Regions from separate parts of the Marinobacter sp. DSM 26671 genome, predicted to be linked through region 1. Evidence: predicted binding sites of a transcription regulator. Region 1 holds the regulator's gene; the other holds the start of a gene.
The links. The regulator LexA, encoded in region 1, represses DNA repair genes until DNA is damaged. The targets are predictions, from matches to a motif close to CTGTNTNNNNANACAG.
Positions count from the first base shown of each region.

Region 2: a site for LexA is predicted at 2,728-2,743, ahead of recA (recombinase RecA). Genes of this name have one in related genera too.

Region 1 covers NZ_FONF01000005.1:1,944-9,715, forward strand. The annotation lists gene BM035_RS06805 (hypothetical protein) at 1-215, shown strand, start outside; gene BM035_RS06810 (cell division inhibitor SulA) at 220-711, opposite strand; gene lexA (transcriptional repressor LexA) at 754-1,365, opposite strand; gene BM035_RS06820 (amidoligase family protein) at 1,581-2,582, shown strand; gene BM035_RS06825 (gamma-glutamyl-gamma-aminobutyrate hydrolase family protein) at 2,575-3,309, shown strand; gene BM035_RS06830 (SIMPL domain-containing protein) at 3,341-4,045, shown strand; gene BM035_RS06835 (translocation/assembly module TamB domain-containing protein) at 4,048-7,772, opposite strand, start outside.
Region 2 covers NZ_FONF01000007.1:77,615-85,386, forward strand. The annotation lists gene mutS (DNA mismatch repair protein MutS) at 1-2,094, opposite strand, end outside; gene pncC (nicotinamide-nucleotide amidase) at 2,176-2,676, shown strand; gene recA (recombinase RecA) at 2,841-3,887, shown strand; gene BM035_RS09830 (flavodoxin family protein) at 3,908-4,378, shown strand; gene BM035_RS09835 (PilZ domain-containing protein) at 4,394-4,771, opposite strand; gene BM035_RS09840 (ATP-binding protein) at 4,989-7,397, shown strand; gene fixJ (response regulator FixJ) at 7,437-7,772, shown strand, end outside.

The DNA.
Region 1 (7,772 bases):
ACGCTCTGCGCCGCATTGATGATGACAGTGCGCCACTGGTAAAAATCTCTTTTTCGGAAGAAGCCCGGGAAATGATGGAAGATCGGGATATGTCGGTTGCCAAAGCCATGATTGCAGCTGGCATTGAGGCTGTAGGCAATGTTGCCCACGATATCGACTGGGAAGATGACGAACTGGACGCCTCAGACGCCCAGCCCTCCTACACTTTGCATTGATCGGTTAACGCTGCCTGAGAACGACGCCGTGGCTATTGCCCTCGGCCGAGGCTCTTTGCAGGGATTCGAAGGCAACTCGCCCCAGTTTACGGGTCCACATGACCACAGCGTGACAGGTGCCGGCACTGAGGGCTCGCTCTGCCAGGTCCTGGGCAGGATAGTCCGGTGTTGAACGCAGCACCAGCAATTCGCCGGCGACAATCCCGTGCATTTTTTGCCACTTGCTAACCAGCGCCTGGGGCGGGTCGATCCAGGCCAGCCAGCGCTTCTCTTGATTCAGCTGGGTCAGCATTGGCAACAGCAGCTGGAAATTTTCTACCTGGCCTTCCGGCAGAATGATCTCCGTCACATTGCCACAGACTTTGGGTTCGGTGGTTTCCGGAGCGCGTCGGGCGCGAATGACGGAACGTCGCTCGCGGGCGGCGGTTGCCGACACTGAACAGGACAGAGCATTGGGGTTGTAGGCCAGATTCTGATTAAAGCTCATTTGTTCCATAATTCACCCGTTATTCAAACTATCTGAGGCTATCCGAACCGCTCAGTGCAGGTCAGAGCGGCGGATAACACCAACACCCAGACCCTCGATGAACAGCTCCTGTTCGGTCAGGTCCACTTCGATCGGTGCGAATTCTTCGTTTTCGGCAATCAGGTAGACTTTCGAGCCTTCCTTGCGGAAACGCTTTACCGTGACCTCATCGCCAACCCGGGCAACAACCACCTGGCCGTTGTGAACATCCTGGGTACTGTGAACTGCCAGCAGGTCGCCATCGAGAATACCGATGTCTTTCATGCTCATGCCCCGGACCCGCAGAAGATAATCTGCAGACGGCGAAAAGAATTCTGGCTGCAGTGTGCAGTGGTCCTCGATGTGCTCCTGAGCAAGGATCGGACTACCGGCAGCGACCTGACCAATGACCGGGAGGCCCAGATCCTCTTCCGCCTCAGGCAGACGGATGCCGCGGCTCGCTCCCGGCACCATCTCGATGGCACCTTTCCTTGCCAATGCCCGGAGATGTTCTTCCGCGGCGTTGGCCGAACGGAAGCCCAGTTCTGCTGCGATTTCAGCACGGGTTGGCGGATAGCCGGTCTCGTCGACGTATCGGCGAATAATATCCAGTACCTGGGACTGCCTTGCTGTCAGCTTCATCAAGCTACTCCGCTATATCGGGATCGGGCCGCTGCAAACATCAGCCTCTCGTAAGAGTGGCTCCGGTGGCCCTGTTTTTTTATACAGTAAACTGACTATATACAGTGTTTTATCCAGTGTAAAGTCGGCTCCCTGATTTTCTTGCATCCGCTTAATAATGAGGATCAACAGCGGTGTGATATGGTTAGGGCAATATTCCTCACGAACCAGGGAGCACCATGACTCAAGTCAGTGCCTGCAGGATGCCTGAAATCCTAGAGACGAACGAAGGGAAGGAACGCCGGGTTGGCGTCGAGATCGAACTGTCTGGTCTGGGCTACGATGAGCTGGTTACATTGGCGGCGAAGATGCTGGAGGGCACACCTGAGCTCAAGTCACGCTATGTGACAACCTTGCAGACAGCTCTTGGCGACTTCACGGTTGAGCTTGATTCCGATCCGATCAAGGATCTTGATCTGGCGGATGAGCGCCTCCCCGAGTCCATTCGTGAACTCGGTGGACAGGCGATGGATGTGATCGACGCCGCGGCCGAACGCGTGGTACCCCTTGAGATCATAAGCCCACCCCTGAAGTTTTCCAGCGTCGAGGTGATTGAAACGCTCGTCGACAAGCTCAGGAACGCCGGGGCACTGGGCAGCCGGGACGCCATCTATTTTGCGTTTGGCCTGCAGCTTAATCCCGAGTTGCCCGACCTCAGCCCGGAGACCCTGGTTCGTTACTTCCAGGCGTTCGCGGCCCTGTATGAATGGCTCAAGCACCGGCATCAACTGGACGTCAGCCGCAAATTCACTACGTACATCGAACCCTGGCACGGCCGCTACACCGAGCTCCTGATGGAGGATAACTATCAACCAAACCTCGGGGAGCTCATGGAGGATTACCTGGAGTTCAATCCTACCCGCAATCGCGCGCTTGACCTGCTTCCACTGTTTGCCCACCTGGACAAGGAACGGCTGGAACGCCATGTTCAGGATCCCAGGATAAAAAGCAGGCCAACCCTGCATTACCGGTTGCCGGATTGCGACATCGACAATCCCGGCTGGCATTTCTCAACCGTTTGGAACGACTGGGTCGTCCTGGAGCAACTGGCCAACAATCCCGACGACCTGGCCGACATGCGGCAACTGTTCCGGGAGCGCCGCAAACTGAATCTTCACAACCTGACCCACAGCTGGCGGGAAACCACTGACGACTGGCTGGCCAAAAACGGGTATGTCTGAAGAGTCCAAAGAACAGGAACTTGAGGTTCCGGGCCTGACGATCGGCATCAGTGGTCCCGCTCGAAAAAGCCTTGCCCATCGCCTGATCAGCCTGGGTCTGCGCCTCCACGGTGCCCGGACCCACTATATTCGCCCCGGTTCACGGGTTGCCGTACCGATGCTTGATGGCCTGGTGCTGTCAGGCGGCACCCACGTCCATCCTGAACGTTATGGGCAGGAGCCACAGGTTACCGCCAACTATGACCGCAAGCGGGATAAAACCGATCAGTCACTGCTTGAGCAGGCTGAAGCCATTGGCATTCCCGTGCTCGGGATTTGCCGCGGCGCCCAGTTCATCAACGTTTTCCACGGCGGGTCCCTGTGCCAGAACGTGACACCGCTGAGGGTCAATACCCGGCATCGCCCACTGCTCTTGCCCCTGCAAACCGTGCGACTGGTAACGCACAGCCGGCTTGAGCAAGCCATGCGCTCCCCGGTGATCGGCGCCAACCGGATTCACAGCCAGGCCATCAAGCGCCTGGGCCGCAACCTGCGCGTGACCGCCGTGGACAATGATCTGTTTGTACAGGCTATTGAAAGCACCGGACGCCAATGGCTAACGGGCATCCAATGGCACCCGGAATACCTGCTCTACCATGGCGGACACCGACGCATCTTTGGCCAGTTCGTGGATGCTGCCCGCCGATACAAACTGGCGCGCCTGGAACCGGATTCCGACGACGCCTGATCCATTAACGGTTTCCAAAGGAGGCACTACCATGAACGGACGGAACCGAAAGCTCCGTTTAAACCTGAAGTCCGGTTTTATTCTCCCTCTCGCGCTCACAGTACCTGCTCTGACAATGGCAGGTGAAGTTACGCTCACTGGCGAGGGCAGTGTCCGATACGAGCCCGACAGCGCCAGACTCCAGTTCACAGCCAGTGCCGAGCACGAGCTTCCCCAGAAGGCCACCGAACGGGTAGCGGCCCTGATGGCGCAGTGGCGCGAGGGTATTACCGAGTATCAGGATCAGCTCAATGATTACTCAGACGCGTCGGTAAACCTTTACACCCGAACTCTGCCCGCATCTGAAAGAGAGGAGCAGCCCCGCAAGCAGGCCGTCGCCTCCCAGACCGTCAGCTTCAGCATCAGTGATCTTACTCTGCTCAACCCCCTGCTCCAGCAGGCCCAGGCTGTGGGCCTGGATTACCACCTGGGCCCTCACCAGTTCTTCCACTCGGATGAGACCGGTATGGAACAGGAAGCACTGGCCAGAGCCATCGCAGACGCCCAGGCCCGCTGCCGATTCGTGGCCAGTCAGCTCGACCAGAGCTGTGGTGATGTAGTCACCATCAACATCAATGGCGGGCACCGCCCGGTACCAATGATGATGGCGGAGGCCAAATCCATGTCGGATACGGTCTCGAGCGTGGGTGAGCGGGAAATCCGGGCCTCAGTGAGCGCCACCTTCGAGCTGGACTGAACTCAGAAATCCCGGGTGTAGAAGATATCCAGGGAGGCCGCCAGCCCGCTGGCAGCCTCCAGATAGAAGTAACGGCCCAGATCGTAGCGCAGAGCGACCGTGGTGATCGGCTCGAAGATGCCGACACCGTAGCGGACACTCAGCTCATCCGTCAGATACCCGCTCGCCACCACCGAGGTCTGATCGCCGGAACCCTCCGCTTCCAGGGTGAGCTGGCGAATACCGAACTCTTCGCCAATTTGCCCCGTCACCTTGTTGGCCTGGGTCAGTCCCAGGGACAGCGCCGCCCGGCTCATCTGGCCCTCATCACCCCGGCTCTGGGGCGCCCGGCCAAGAATGACATAGGAAAGCGCCTCCGTCTGAGGCATGTCGGGGTTGGAGAATACTTCCGTCTGGGGCGACTGCACAGGGCCGGTCAGACGAATACCGGCCACGACGGTATCCACGGTGCGGACGGCCTCGATGTCCAGGTAGGGTTGGGTAAGGTTGCCCACGAACAACAGTCTTGCCCGCCTGAGCTTGAGCTCCTGACCATAGGCTTCATACTGGCCATTGACCAGTTGGAGCGTGCCACGGGTATCCATGTCATTGCCAATGCGAAGAGATCCCTCCAGATCACCGGTCACGCCGAAGGCGGCAAAAGTCACCTGATCTTCTCCAACAACCACGGTCACATCCATATTCAGCGATCGGACAACGGGCTCTTCCCGTTCCACGCCGACAATGACCTCATCCTCCGAGACCGACACGGCCTGGTCCGGCAAACCCTGTATCTCGATATCGCCTCTTGGCACTCCGACCTGTCCGGATACCTCCAGGGCCCCCTCACTGAAAACGATGGTCAGATCCGGCTCCACCTCAAGCTGCGCATAAGGCTCCAGGTTGAATGGCACACGGCTGCCGGAAATCGTGATTTCCCCCCGGGGAGACTGTTGCCAGTCGATTTCCCCATCCACAATGGTCTGGCTTCGCGCATTGCTCCGGATCCTGCCACTGATCTCGGCCGAGTAACCGCCAAACTGAACGCTGGCGATCACTTCCTCGATTGGTACCGGCAAGCGGGGATCGGAAACTCGTCCATTCACCAGGTGCAGTTCGCCGGTCACCGCCGGGTTCATCAGCGGGCCGGAGAGCAGGCCCTGGCCGTTCACCCGACCGGCAACTTCGTCCAGTCCGGAAAGCAATCCTGCAAGGGCAATATCCAGACCCTCGAGACTGAAGGAACCCTCAACGCTACGGTCGTCCGAGTTCGGATCCAGGTTCATATCCAGCGTGAAATCGCCAAGCTCGGGTCCGGAAAGACGGACCGCAAGGTCGGCTTGTCTCGGCTTCAGGCCGACCTCGGTTGTCAGGGTATTGTAGGCGAGTGACTCCCACTCGCCGTCCACCAGCAACTGGAATTGTCCTTCACCGGCGTCCAGGAAAACGCGTCCGTCCGGGCCGTCGTCGGTTGTGGTGAAATCAACCTCTCCGTTGATCCAACCGTCCCAGCGTAACGTCTCTGGCAGCAAGGGAGCGAGGGCAACGGTTGGGAAGCGGTCGATACGATAGGCAATGCGGGGAACCGGGAGCAGTGTCTGGTCCTCGGCACAAACCGTACTCTCCTCCCAGCGCCAGCAATGATTGCCAAATGTGAGCTCACCATCGGCTTTGTATGCCAGGGTCGCCGGGGCCTGAAGCCGCCATTGCTGGGACTGTTCCGGAAGGTCAATCAGGCCGCGGGACAGCTCTCCCTGCCAGGTTCTCCAGTCAGCGCCGGCCTCTCCTGCGAAAACCAGCTCAAGGTCAGCCTCGGCATGACGTGCACCGATGCTCACGGTGTGCTTTCCCTGGGTGCCATTGGCTTCCAGAGTGAGCGTTTCAAGCTCTTGCCCGAACCCGTTGAGGTTCTCCGCCTGCAAACGGCTGACAAGGCGCATGCCGTCCTGCAGATCGGCCTCAAGACTGAGGGTTTCAATGGCGAGCTTATCCTGCCAGCCCAGGTTTTTGCCACTTGCACTCAGCTCGCCCCTCGGGCGCTCTGGTGTTCCCTCCGCCGTCAGAGTGGCTTGCAGATTCCCCGTCAGGCCAGGCAGGACAATTTCCGGCGCGGGCAGGTTCAGAGCCAGATCACCACGCAGAACGTCGCCCCAGGTACCGCTACCCTCAATACGGTTGTCACCCACCAACAACTGCAGGTCGGATAGCTCCCAACTGCCTGATGAGGTATCTAGCCGTCCCTGCAGAGACGCGGGATTGGAACGCCAGTCGCCCTCAAGATCCCATCCGGCATTCATGGCAGGTACCGGTCCATCCCCGAGTTGTCCCTCGGTCGTCACATCACCGCTGAGACTGGCTTCCAGTACAGGTACCCAATAACCGGGATTGAAGTCCTTCAGGCGCAAGGCCGCCTGCCAGGAAAGCGGCCCGGAAAAGTTCACCGAGCCGTTGCCGGTAAGAGACCCGGCGCCTGTGCTGACGGTCAGGTTGGTCAGTGTGGTCTGCCCGGCATCGCCATCCACCGTGGTGGTCAGTTCCGCGTTGCCCTGGGGACCCTCGACACCGGCTTGAAGCTCTGCATGGTAGTTCCCCTCACGCCAGGACACGGTGCCATCCAGGGAACGAAGGGTTACCACTGGCGGCTCAAAGCCCGGGATCAGCGTATACCAGGGAAATCCGCGCAAACGGATGTCGGCACTGGCTTCGAGGCCCTCGCTCCAGGAGACATTGCCATTGGCCACCACAGTGTCTTGCCCTGCACCATTCTCCTTGTCTGCGGCCAACTCGATCCGGATGTTCTCCGCCGCACGAGTCGTCGCCAGGCCCTCCAGCGTCAGCCGTACCGGGCCTGTCGTGCCCGGAAGCGTAGCTTGCCCCCGGGTGCGAAAACCCTGCTGAAGGCTACCCCTGGCGTCCACAGACCAATCATTGAACACAAGGGTCTCCGGCAGCGCCTGCGCTGCGCGGAACTGATCCGAGGTTAGCCTCAACTGTGCCGGCAGGGCCGGATCGAGCGGCTCGACTTCCCCCGAGAGTTCAGCATCCAGGTAGCCACGGCTGGATGCAGCGACCATCAGGTCCCGAACGCTGCCGGAGAGCCGGGCGTCGAGAAGCCACTCGTCTCCATAAGGCGGCGGGATGTCCGCTTTGACTTCCAGATTGACAGGCCAGTCCCGGCGGGTTTCTATCCGGCCAGCGGCGGACACCGTGTACTCACCCAGCTGATACCAGGCGCGCTTTATGTTCCAGGCGGCGCCCGACCCTCCGGCGTCCAGCTCAAACCGGTCCCAGACTCTGTTGCCGTTGAAGGTAAAAGGCCCGAGCCGGACGCCACTGATATTCAGCGCCAGCGGCAGGTCCACGCCTGGCAGTGTAATGGGGCTCCCGCCTTCGGCTTTGTCCGCCGGGGGCAACTGCGAGACTTCGAGCGTCTCTGCTTCCAGATTCTCAATACAGAGCTGTTTTCGGAACAGACAGGAAGGGGACCAGTCCACGAGTGGCGACTCAACGACCACTTCGACCCCGTAACCACGCCATTGCAAGTGGTCGGCCTGCCACCGACCAAACAGAGATCCCCGGTCATTTTCCACCTGAAGCCCTGGCACCTGTTCTATAACCCAGGCGGTTCCCGTCTCAGAGCGCAGGGCCAGCAAAACAGCGGCCACCACAAGGACAGGCACGAGAATCAATACCGCCAGCCCTACCAACAGCCAAAACCGGAGGCGGCGCGGGCGTGCCGATGGCTTGT
Region 2 (7,772 bases), on a different contig from region 1:
CACCTCGTCCATCAGCACCAGGCTGTGCTCGGTGGCGTTGTGCAGGATGTTGGCGGTTTCGGTCATTTCCACCATGAAGGTGGACCGGCCGCCGGCGATGTCGTCGGAGGAGCCCATCCGGGTGAAAATCCGGTCCACGGGGCCGATCACTGCCCGGTTGGCGGGCACGAAACTGCCGGTGTAGGCGAGCAGCGCAATCAGCGCGGCCTGACGCATATAGGTGGATTTACCGCCCATGTTCGGGCCGGTTATCACCAGCATGCGGCGCTGGGTGTCCATTAGCAGATCGTTCGGTACGAAGGGCTCGTCCAGCAACTGTTCAACCACCGGATGGCGCCCTTCCTCAATGTCAAAACCCGGGGATTCGCTGAACTCCGGCGCGGAAAAGCGCAGAGAGGTGGCGCGCTCGGCAAAATTACTCAGCACATCCAGTTCTGCCAGTGCCTGCGCGGCATCCTGAAGTGGCGCAAGTTGCCCGGCGACGGTTTCCAGTACGTCATCGTAAAGGCCTTTCTCACGGGCCAGGGCCCGGCTCTTGGCACTCAGGGCCTTGTCCTCGAACTCCTTGAGTTCCGGCGTGATGAATCGCTCGGCGTTTTTCAGGGTCTGCCGGCGAATATAATCCACCGGCGCCTGATCGGACTGGGCCCGGCTTATTTCGATGTAGTAGCCGTGGACCCGGTTGTAACCTACTTTGAGGGTGCTGATACCGGTGCGATCCCGCTCCCGGGTTTCGACATCCAGCAGATACTGGCCGGCGTTTTCGCTGATGTTGCGCAGCTCGTCCAGCTCCTCGTCGAAGCCTTCCCGGATGACCCCGCCTTCACGGATCACGACCGGGGGATTGTCGATGATGGCGCGCTCCAGCAGATCCGCCAGTTCCGGGTATTCCCCAATGATGGTCGCCAGCCTGACGACGTGGTGGGAATTGACCGGTTTCAGGGTTTCCTGCAGGTCCGGCAGGGCCTGGAAGGCATCCCGAAGCCGCGCCAGGTCTCTTGGGCGGGCCGAACGAAGGGCGACCCGTGCGAGCACGCGCTCAATGTCGCCAACAGCTTTCAGCAGATCGTGCACCGGCTCATAGTGGAACCCGTCCAGCAGTGCCGATACCGCCTGCTGACGCTGGCGGACGATTTCCACATCCCGAAGCGGCCGATTCAGCCAGCGCCGGAGTTCCCGTCCACCCATGGATGTGGCGGTGCGGTCCATGACCCAGGCGAGGGTATACTGGTGGCCGCCCATGAGATTGGTGTCAATTTCCAGATTGCGACGGCTGGCCGCGTCCAGGATGACTGCTTCATCGCGCCGTTCGCGGGTCAGCTTGCGAATATGGGGCAGGGCGGTACGCTGGGTTTCCTTGGCATACTGCAGCAGGCAGCCCGCGGCACAGACGGCGAGATTGAGTTCCTCGCAGCCGAAACCTGTCAGGTCCCTGACCTGAAGCTGATGGGTAATAACCCTGCGGGCCGTATCGGATTCGAAGAGCCAGGGCCCCTGACGGCGTATTCCGGTGAAACCCTCCAGAACGTCCTCGTAGGGAAAATCCTCGCTGATCAGGATTTCCGCCGGACGCAGGCGCTGCAGTTCGCCCTGCAGGGCCTCCAGGTTTTCCAGCTCCGACACGGCAAAACGGCCGCTGGAAATATCGAGCGAGGCAAAACCGAACTGCTCCCGATGGTTATAGATAGCCACCAGTAGATTGTCCCGTCGATCCTCCAGGTAGGCGTCGTCGCTCAGGGTCCCCGGTGTGACGATCCTCACCACCTGTCGCTCAACCGGACCCTTGCTGGTGGCAGGATCTCCGATCTGTTCGCAGATGGCGATGGATTGACCTGCCCGAACCAGCCGGGCAATGTAGCCCTCAGAAGAGTGATAGGGGATGCCGGCCATGGGGATCGGATTGCCGCCAGATTGGCCCCGGGCGGTGAGGGTAATACCCATCAGCTCGGCCGCTTTCTTGGCATCTTCGTAGAACAGTTCGTAAAAGTCCCCCATGCGGTAAAAAACCAGTTCATTGGGGTGCTGGCCCTTGATCTTCAGGTACTGCTGCATCATTGGGGTGTGCTTGGAAAGATCGGTCTGAGCTGCTGACATGAACGGGTCCGGTAGCCTTGCTTTGGATGAAGGCGTGAATTGTAAGAAAATAACCGCCGTGATGAAACGAAGGAGGTCATTATGCTGGCCAGCGATCAGGAATTGGAAGAGGCAGGCAACCGCCTTGGTGAACGACTGCTGACAACCGGCCGTACCGTTGCGACGGCGGAGAGTTGCACCGGCGGCTGGGTTGCGAAGGTACTGACCGATCGTGCCGGTTCTTCGGCCTACGTGCTGGGTGGCCTGGTCACGTACAGCAATGAGGCCAAGCAGGGGCTTCTGGGCGTAACCCGGAAATCGCTGGATGAACACGGTGCGGTCAGCGAACCGGTGGTGCGGGAAATGGTTGCCGGTGCCCTGGTGGCGACAGATGCTGACGTTGCCGTGGCTATCAGTGGTGTTGCCGGGCCCGGCGGTGGCAGCGATGACAAGCCTGTGGGCACCGTCTGGTTTGCCTGGGGTAGCAGCCCGGCCTCCACCGTGGCCGTGGTAAAACACTTTGAGGGTGATCGTGATCAGGTCCGCAGGCAGGCCGTTCTCTTTGCCCTTCAAGGGGTTAACAATTTTGTGGACGAAGTCTGACGGCTTTCACATCCGGAGGGGTTGGTCTCCTCTGCGGGTTATGTTTTAATACTGTTCAAATATACAGGGAATGGGCTGTTCGAGCTGTACAGATTCCCGATTCACTATTTCGCTGCCAGCCTTTTCCTGAGGGTGGCGGCCCAGGCGACAGAGGGTTTGCACTGATGGAAGACAACCGCAAGAAAGCATTGAGCGCAGCACTTGGGCAGATTGAGCGCCAGTTCGGCAAGGGCGCCGTGATGAAAATGGGCGATCAGCCCCGCGAAGCCATTCCTGCGGTCTCCACCGGTTCCCTTGGCCTGGACGTTGCCCTGGGTATTGGCGGTCTTCCATATGGTCGAATTTGCGAAATCTACGGTCCGGAAAGTTCCGGTAAGACGACGCTCACCCTCCAGGTAATTGCCGAAGCACAAAAAGCCGGCAAAACCTGTGCATTCGTGGATGCCGAGCACGCGCTCGATCCGGTTTACGCCGAAAAGCTGGGCGTCAATGTGGACGACCTTCTGGTGTCCCAGCCGGATACCGGTGAGCAGGCCCTGGAAATTGCCGACATGCTGGTTCGTTCCAATGCGGTAGACGTGATCATCGTGGACTCCGTGGCGGCCCTGACCCCGAAAGCGGAAATCGAGGGTGAAATGGGCGACAGCCACGTGGGTCTGCAGGCGCGACTGATGTCCCAGGCGCTTCGCAAGCTGACCGGTAATGTCAAACACGCTAACTGCCTGATGATTTTCATCAACCAGATCCGTATGAAAATCGGGGTTATGTTTGGCTCGCCCGAAACCACCACCGGTGGTAACGCGCTGAAATTCTACTCCTCCGTTCGCCTTGATATCCGCCGCATTGGTGCCGTGAAAGATGGTGACGAAGTGGTCGGTAACGAGACCCGCGTGAAAGTGGTCAAGAACAAAGTATCGCCGCCGTTCAAGCAGGCTGAGTTCCAGATTATGTACGGTAAGGGCATTTACCACATGGCGGAAGTGCTGGATATGGGCGTCAAGGAAGGCTTTGTCGACAAGTCCGGAGCCTGGTACGCCTACAATGGCGACAAGATCGGTCAGGGCAAGGCCAACGCCTGCAAGTTCCTGGAAGAAAACATGGACATTGCCAACGAGATCGAAGCCAAGGTTCGGGACAAGTTGATGCCCAAGCCTGAACCGAAGAAAGACGCAAAAGAAGAGCCTTCAGAAGCCAACGGCGAGCTGCTCTAAGCTTGATGTAGGGAGGACGTATGGATGGCATGAAGAAACTTTTGATTGTTGCCCATGCGCCTTCCCCGAACACCCTCCGCCTACGAGAAGCTGTGGATGAGGGTGCCCGCCATGAAGATATCGAAAACGTTGAAGTAACCGTTCTGGCACCGTTGGATGCCGGTCCCGAAGACGTTCTTGCCTGCGACGCCATTATTCTGGGCACCACTGAGAATCTCGGGTATATGAGTGGTGCTTTAAAAGACTTCTTCGATCGCAGCTACTATCCCTGCCTCGAGAAAACCCAGGGGCTGCCTTTTGCCTATTACATTCGCGCCGGCCATGACGGCACGGGCACCAAGCGGGCAATAGAAAGCATTACTACCGGGCTACGCTGGAAGCTGGTCCAGGAGCCTTTGATCTGCCGGGGTGAATACCGGGAAGAGTTTGAAGATCAGTGTCGGGAGCTGGGGATGTATGTTGCGGCCAGCCTTGACGCCGGGCTGGTTTGATTCCGAAGGCCTGGCTCAGCTGGCAAACCGGTTGTAGAAGCCTTCAATCCGCGACAGGGCATTGTCGACAGTTCGTGAATAGCCCTTCTTGTCCAGGCAATAGCTGAACTGGACACTGACGCGATAGCCGGTCTGGAAGGGCTGGCATTCCACCACCCGGGCACAAACCCGCGATTCGCTGATGTACTTGCCGTCAAAATCCATGAACAGACGGGCGCCCGGCTCTACTGGTCGGGGGCATAGCACTGCCATTCCGTACCGGTTGAGGTCCAGGCAGGTAACCGGCGTGGGGTGTTTGCCACGACCAAGGAAGCTACGCTCCCGGAGCTGGACCTTCAGGCAGGAGGCGGGGTAACGATCCTTGATTCTGCGCTCTGCGGAATCATTGGTCATACGCTGGCGTCCGTTGCGTGCATTGTTTTTATGGTTGGGACATGAAGTGTAGTTCCGGAAAGGCTGGCTGAAAAATGAGCGGCGGCGGAATTGTGAACTGCCTAACAAAATCCCGCGCACTGTGCGCGACTCCAGAAATCTTCGTGCTGAACGCGACAGAGCCGACCGCAGAATCTACAATGACCGGCCAATGTGTTAACCGTTACAGGACCAAACCTTGAAGTCACTGCCTCTGCACCAGCTTTACAAAGCCTGTGTTCTGAAAGATCTGCCGTTCAAAACCACCAAGCAACTGGAGCCCCTGGCTGAAATCGTTGGCCAGAACCGTGCCCAGGAGGCTGTGCGTTTTGCTCTGGCAATGCCCCATGGCGGTTACAACGTCTATGCCGTTGGCCGTAATGGCCTGGGTAAGCGCACCATGATGCTGCGTTACCTCGAGCATCATGTGGATACGGATCAGCAGAGCCATGACTGGTGCTACGTGGCCAACTTCGAGGAGCCGCGCATTCCGAAGCTGTTGCAGCTCCCGGCCGGGAAGGGTACCCAGCTCAAACAGGATATGGAAAAGCTGATGAGTCGCCTGGTCAAGGTTATTCCCCAGACCTTTGACAGCGACAGCTTTCTTGAGCGCTCGGAACAGTTGAAAAACGAATACGGCAAAAAGCAGGAAGACGAGCTGGAGAAGGTGGCGGCCCAGGCCAAGCGCAAAAAAGTCAGCCTCACTGTGACAACCCCGGGCGGTTATCGGTTGGTGGCCATGAATGGCGACGAACCCCACACTGCGGAATCTTTCCAGGCTCTGACCGATGAGCAGCGCGACAAGTTCGAAGATGCCATCAACAAGCTTGAGAAAAAGCTCCGGCAGGCGCTTCGCAAACTGGCGGACTGGGAGCAGGAATACGCTGATAAACAGCAAGCCCTGAACCAGGAGACCCTCGAGAGTATCTCAGGTCATCAGATCGATGAGCTGATCGAGAAATACAAGGATCTGCCGGACGTGGTCGCCTTCTTTGAAGCGGTTCGGGCGGACCTGGTTGAAAATCTCGAGATTTTCCTCGATGACAACGAGGAACAGGCAGCGATTGCGTATGCGTCCCTCGACAAGAAGATGCCCCGCCGTTACCTCGTCAATGTTCTGGTGCATCAGAAAACCAACGAAGTGCCGATGGTTGTGGAGGATAACCCCACCTACCACAACCTGTTCGGTTACGTTGAGAACGTCACCTACAAGGGCACCGTGTTCACGGATTTCTCCCTGATTCGCCCGGGCAGCCTGCACAGGGCCAACGGCGGCTATCTGTTGATGGACGCCATCAAGGTTCTGGAGCAACCGTTCGTATGGGATGGCCTCAAGCGTGCGCTGCGTTCGAAGTCCATACAGATAAATTCCCTGGAACGGGAACTGACGCTGTCCGGAACCATCTCAATTGAACCGGAGTCGGTGCCCCTGGACGTCAAGATTGTTCTGTTCGGCGACCGTGAAACCTGGATGTTGCTGCAGGAGTACGATTCCGAATTCGCCGAGCTGTTTCGAGTCACGGCGGATTTCGAGAACGAAATGTACCGTTCCGATGACAGTCAGCTGCTATATGCCAAGTTTATCGCCAGCCTGGTGAGCGAGAAGAAGCTGCTGCACTGTTCGAACAAGGCGGTTGCCCGGGTGATTGAGCACAGTGCCCGTATGGCCGAGCATCAGGATCGACTGTCCCTGCATGCGGCCGATATTGCCAACCTGCTGCGGGAATCCGATTTCTGGGCCCGTCAGGCCGGTGCCAAGCTGATCCAGGACCTGCACGTTGAGCGCGCGCTGGAAAGCGCGAAATACCGCAGCAGCCGGATCCGGGATCAGTTTTATGATTCCATCCGTGACGGCACAACGCTCGTAACTACAAGTGGCACGTGTGTTGGCCAGGTTAATGCACTCTCGGTGCTGTCCACGGGTGGATTTGAGTTCGGTCTTTCCAACCGTGTCACCGCTACCTGCTATTATGGAGATGGCGCGGTCATGGATATTGAGCGAGATGTAAAGCTTGGTGGCAATCTGCACTCCAAGGGCGTGATGATCCTGAGCTCCTGGCTAGCCTCCCATTTTGCGGTCAACGATCCGATGCACCTGTCGGCCAGTCTGACCTTCGAGCAGAACTACGGTGAAGTGGACGGAGACAGTGCTTCTCTGGCAGAGCTGTGCGCGCTGATTTCGTCTCTTTCCGGTATACCGGTTCGGCAGGATCTTGCGATTACGGGGTCGGTCAACCAGTTTGGTGAGGTTCAGCCCATTGGCGGTGTCAACGAAAAAGTGGAAGGCTTTTTTACCACCTGCCAGCTCAAGGGTGGGCTTTCAGGCAGCCAGGGTGTCATTGTGCCATCCACCAATGTGCAGAACCTGATGCTTGACAGCGAAGTGGTGCAGGCAGTGCGCGGGGGGCAGTTTGCGGTTTACGCGGTCGCCCGTGTTGAAGAGGCCATCACGCTGCTGCTTGGAAAGCCTGCGGGCAAGGCCGATGACAAAGGCAGGTACCCGAAGCAGAGCGTTTTTGGCATTATCCAGCAACGGCTAGAAAAAATGCGGGAACACGAGCGCCAGGAACATGCCCGTGACGACCATAAAGACCCGTCAATTCACTGACCGGCGATCATAAGAAAACGGACAGGAGAGAACACACCCATGACTGATATCCAGCAAACCGTGTACGTTGTTGAGGACGATGAAGCAGTCCGCGATTCCCTGGAGCTGCTGCTGAAATCCGACGGCAAGCCGGTAAAGACCTATGAGAGTGCAACCGCTTTCCTGAAGGACTATTCCGACAAGATGGCAGGCTGCATTGTGCTGGATATTCGCATGCCGGGCATGGACGGTATGGAGCTCCAGAAAAAGCTCAATGAAAAACACTCTATATTGCCGATTATCTTTGTGACGGGTCACGGTGACGTCCCCATGGCCGTCGACGCCATGAAAGAGGGCGCTGTGGACTTCATTCAGAAGCCCTACCGTGAGGAGGCA